DNA from 2 places in the Paenibacillus sp. MCAF9 genome. Region 1 is predicted to be linked to the other one. Evidence: riboswitches for the same ligand, from Rfam matches in the RefSeq annotation. Region 1 holds a riboswitch; the other holds the start of a gene.
The links. A riboswitch is a leader RNA that binds a small molecule or an ion and turns the genes downstream of it on or off. The one in region 1 is predicted to bind cyclic di-AMP.
Positions count from the first base shown of each region.

Region 2: it holds a riboswitch for cyclic di-AMP, as region 1 does, so the genes downstream of both, AB4Z45_RS05690 (TrkH family potassium uptake protein) here and AB4Z45_RS27515 (ubiquitin-like domain-containing protein) in region 1, are expected to answer to the same signal.

Region 1 is NZ_JBFREL010000030.1:64,687-67,090, forward strand. Features, by position in the region: gene AB4Z45_RS27515 (ubiquitin-like domain-containing protein) at 48-1,196, opposite strand; cyclic di-AMP (ydaO/yuaA leader) riboswitch at 1,445-1,625, opposite strand; gene AB4Z45_RS27520 (TatD family hydrolase) at 1,810-2,404, opposite strand, start outside.
Region 2 is NZ_JBFREL010000003.1:51,839-54,242, reverse strand. Features, by position in the region: gene AB4Z45_RS05695 (CPBP family intramembrane glutamic endopeptidase) at 1-539, opposite strand, end outside; cyclic di-AMP (ydaO/yuaA leader) riboswitch at 785-990, shown strand; gene AB4Z45_RS05690 (TrkH family potassium uptake protein) at 1,081-2,404, shown strand, end outside.

The DNA.
Region 1 (2,404 bases):
TGGCATATTTAATTGATTATTGCGATAAGATGATGGTAACCGCACAATTAGCTTGCAGTTGGTTTATTCGGCCCCAGCACATATACGGTGATGCCTTTTTTCCTGCCGAATTTGTTCGCAATCTTTGTACTATCAAAGTATACGTCGATTTTGTTGCCTTTAACCGCACTTCCTTTATCCTCAGCGCGGCGGAAACCGATTCCTTCAATATAAACCCACCAACCGATAGGAATAACCTTCGGATCAACAGCTATCGTCCGACCCTCTTGCACACGAGTGCCTGATGATGTAATCCCGTATTCCGGATGGCTTTCATCTTTGCCTGTTGAAGAGAGGTCTGCAGAATAAGCAGTCAACGTGACATTTTTAAGTACTTTTCTCGCCTTAAACGTTACACCGCTCTTCGTAAGCGAAGTAAAGCTCGGGCTCTTGTTTGAGAGCACAGATACTTTAGGCTCTTCCTTCTTCGTTCCGATGGCGACAACCTGATTAACCGCAGCGGTTTCAACCACTTTGCTGACCATCTTCTTCGATATAAGAATACCGTCCTCGTACTGCTTCTCGATACTCTCTACGATCAGACCTTCCTTGCCGGGTTGAACAAGCTTCTGCTTGCCCGCTTCCAGCGTTGGATCGTTCTTCTTCACAATAGAGAATGGCATTGCACGCTCTGTCTCGGCTACCTTCTTATCTACGCGAACGACGGTTACAGTCAATTCGTTTTCCAAAACGGTATGAAGCGGAGGTATTACTTTATCTTGACCACGAACTGGAATATGTAATTCCTCGATCGCTGCCTGCACTGTTCTCTCTGTCGTATATACAGTAGAGGTCTTGCCATCAGCCTTCACAATTACCGGTATCGCATGAGTCACCTCTATACGATCTCCGTCCTTTATTGCCGCATTAAGCGGTATGGACACCTCATCATGTGGTCCAATTGCGATAGCTTGTTCATCCAGTAGGCGTTGCAGGACCCATTGCTTCGTTTCCACAATGGTTTCTTGTCCGTTCACTACTACGGAGACGCTTTTGACAGCCGTTCCGTACAACAACACCAAAAACATGAAAGTCATAGCGATTGAGATAGTAGCACTCAAAAGAATCAAACGCAAGTTTTCACGCTTCCATCGCAATGCGAAAGACATGCTGGATGATCGTTTCCCATGGGTGTCCTTAACCTGGAGTATTCCCACTTCATCGGTCCTCCTTCATAGCCCCGCCGCCAAGTGTTACGCATGATACAACTGACGCGACTATAGTATATTGGCGTGCGAGCACGCAATCCAGTACTGCTATCGATCCTCCCACCCCCATCTTTTATCCCTATGTCGACAAATTCCCGATTATTCGAAAATAAAAAGAAGCCGTCGACAGAGGATCTGTTTCGTGGCTTCCCGGTTAAATGATTCACTGGGATACAGAAAAATGGATGCACGAGGTTGATCACTCTCTATAACGCTTGCGAGGTTAGCTGACGGATTCGGACAAGAGAGTCGCCCTATTCGTTACACAATGCTCATGGCAATGGCTTCGAAATTCACCCCTGAAGAATTCAAAATACGGTTTCAAAAACCGTACATGGTTCCCCCGCTCTCCGAATGGAGATTAAGCGTAAACTGGAAATCCAATACAAAATTTTATTGCTCTGAGATGAATCATACCTTCATACGAGGTCAATTGTAAAGATACGATAAAAGACGATTTAAGCGAAAAAGCAGGATAAAGCAGGAAAAAATAAGCGATTATCGCTATAAAAATTAGTTTTTACGCGATAAAGGTCTCTATTTCTCATTATTCCTCTCGTTTTTAGACAATACCAAAACATCTTCGACCGTTTTCAGTCGTAATTACGCCTATTTCTTCTACCGTTTTGCCCAATAATTCGGCTGCTGTCTCTGCAACTAAAGAGACGTAAGAGGACTCATTTCGCTTCCCTCTGAACGGGTGAGGAGTTAAATATGGAGCATCGGTTTCGATCAAAATTCGGTCGATCGGAACCTGCTTAAGCACCTCTTTTGGCACCCTTGCATTTTTGAAAGTAACGGGTCCTCCAAATGATATATAAAAGTTCATATCAAGACATTGTTTAGCCGTTTCCCAGCTGCCGGAGAAGCAATGCATGACACCGCCAACCTCTGCTGCATTCTCTTCCTGAAGAATACGAATAATGTCCTCATGAGCATCCCGATTATGAATAACAATTGGCTTGCGCACCTTACGAGCAAGACGAATTTGCTCACGAAAAACCCTTTGTTGTACCTCTTTTGGAGAAGTATCCCAGTGATAATCGAGTCCAATCTCACCAATGGCGACAACCTTCTCATGCGCGCATAGACGTTCAATCCATTCCAAATCCTCTGGAAGCATATCTATACTGTCAACTGGATGCCAACCAACTGCT
Region 2 (2,404 bases), on a different contig from region 1:
GGAGGCTTGGGCTGCCAATCACCATTAGGCAATATTTGCCCGCCTATAAATTCAGTACCACTGAAATTTTCTGCAGTTAGAAAGGCGATAGCTTCTTTAACTTTATCTAAATCTGACAGCTGTTCACCCTCAAGCTTCAAGTTCCAAGCGACTATTTTCCCGCTGTGCATATGCAGATAAACATATCCGCTGCCGCCGCCTATGAACTTAAGATCAACTTGAAACGTATCTGTAGGAAACCTAGGGTCGTATTTATCCGTATATGATTTGACCAGCTCATATTTAGATAAGTAGCCATTCATAATTTTATCGGTTTGATGTACGGCTTTAGCCGATTTCACCTTCAAGCCTGTTTCTTTTTCAACAAATGCAGACGCCTTATCCGCCGCCGCTGATTTCGTAATGACCTTGGTATTCATTTCGCCAGATGAGATGGCTGTAATCATTGGAACGATTTGTACGGCGCCATAAATAATAAAGCAAGCAACTGCTGCCCATATAAATCGTTTCCATTCATTGGGTTTAATAGAATCAATCATAGTTTCACCTCAACTGTCTTCATAATAAATAGCTCATTTTATTACCTTAACATATGAATCCCTAAATTATCCAATGAAAATGACCGTTTGTTTTCAAAAAAATGCGAAATAACGATGTCCAGCAAGCTAGCTATGCGCTGGTTCGTCCCATTGCCCTAATTTGAGCTAATATCGTCCTGTTTGTCATAAACGTCACCTTTATATCAGGAGTGCTTAGGGATTATAATCGTTATCGTCATACTAATTGCATAGCATAGCCGAATTTCCTAAGGAAATCGGGGGAACCATAAAGTTATCCAGATGGATGAACAAGCTTAAAAGCAAAGCAGTTCAACATTTGATAGCATGGGGTGAATTTTAGCGGTGAAGCTTCGTCTTCTTCCGCTGAATAGGGCTGCCTGTCCAGGCCCGAATCCGTCAGCTAACCTCGAAGGCGTATTGGAACAGGACTCATCGCACGAGCACTTGAGTTTCCAGTGCTTTTTTTTATGCTTAAAAACAATAAATGACAATATGACATAATCAAAAAGAAGGGTAATGAATGAAGGTTGATTGGAATGTTATGAAGTGGTCACCTCCGCGTATTTTGGTAAGTGGATTCGCTCTTATTATATTGCTGGGTGCCTTATTATTATCCATGCCTTTTGCATCGGTAAGCGGCGAGAGATTGCCTTTTATAGATGCACTGTTTACTGCAACCTCGGCAACCTGTGTAACTGGGTTAGTTGTCGTTGATACCGGAACTTATTTCTCTATATGGGGTCAAATCATATTAATGTGCTTGTTCCAGCTTGGAGGACTCGGATTTATGACGATGGCAACGCTGGTAGCGCTCGTGCTTCGCAAGAGGATTTCGCTGCGTGAGCGGCTTTTGCTGCAGGAATCGATGAACCAGACGAGCATGGAAGGCATCGTGCGTTTGATTAGGCGAGTAATTGTTTATTCATTGACAATAGAGCTTGTTGGCGCTGTGTTGTTTGCTTCGAGGTTTGCATTTGATATGCCGCTGGGAAAAGCGATGTATTTTGGAGCCTTTCACGCGGTTTCATTGTTTAACAATGCTGGTTTTGATATTTTTGGGAACTATCGCAGCTTGACCTTATATGTTTCTGATCCAGTCGTTAATATTACAGCTATGATGCTGATCATTTCGGGTGGACTCGGCTTTGTCGTTATGTCGGATCTGATGGAATTCCGCAAAAACCGCAAGCTGTCGCTGCACAGCAAGGTCGTTCTATCGATGACAGGGACGCTTATTGCAGTAGGGACGCTCGTCATATTTATTTTTGAATTTTCCAATACGAAGACATTGGGCTCACTGGACTGGGGCGGGAAAATATTGTCCTCGTTCTTCCAATCAGTAACGCCGCGGACGGCAGGAGCCAATACGCTTGATTATACGGCTATCCGGCAAGCGACAATGTTTTTCACCATTATATTAATGTTTATTGGGGCCTCGCCCGGCTCGACGGGCGGCGGTATCAAAACAACAACTTTTGCAACGCTGGTCGGCGCTGTATTTGCAATGATTAGAGGACGAGAGGACATCGTTCTATTCCGTTACAGATTAGGCAAAGACAGAATTTTTAAAGCACTCACGATTACTTTGATCTCTTTATCGCTTGTCATTATCGTAACGATGATTTTGTCGATGACGGAGGATCAAGCTTTTATAAAGCTATTATTTGAAGCGACATCAGCATTTGGAACAGTAGGATTATCCGTTGGTGTTACACCAGAGCTGAGCATTGTTGGGAAAATAGTCATTGCATTAACCATGTTTGCCGGAAGACTTGGACCCCTGACGCTCGCATACGCGCTTGGGCCTCGTACAGAGAAAGAGCTTTATCGGCATCCAGAAGGCA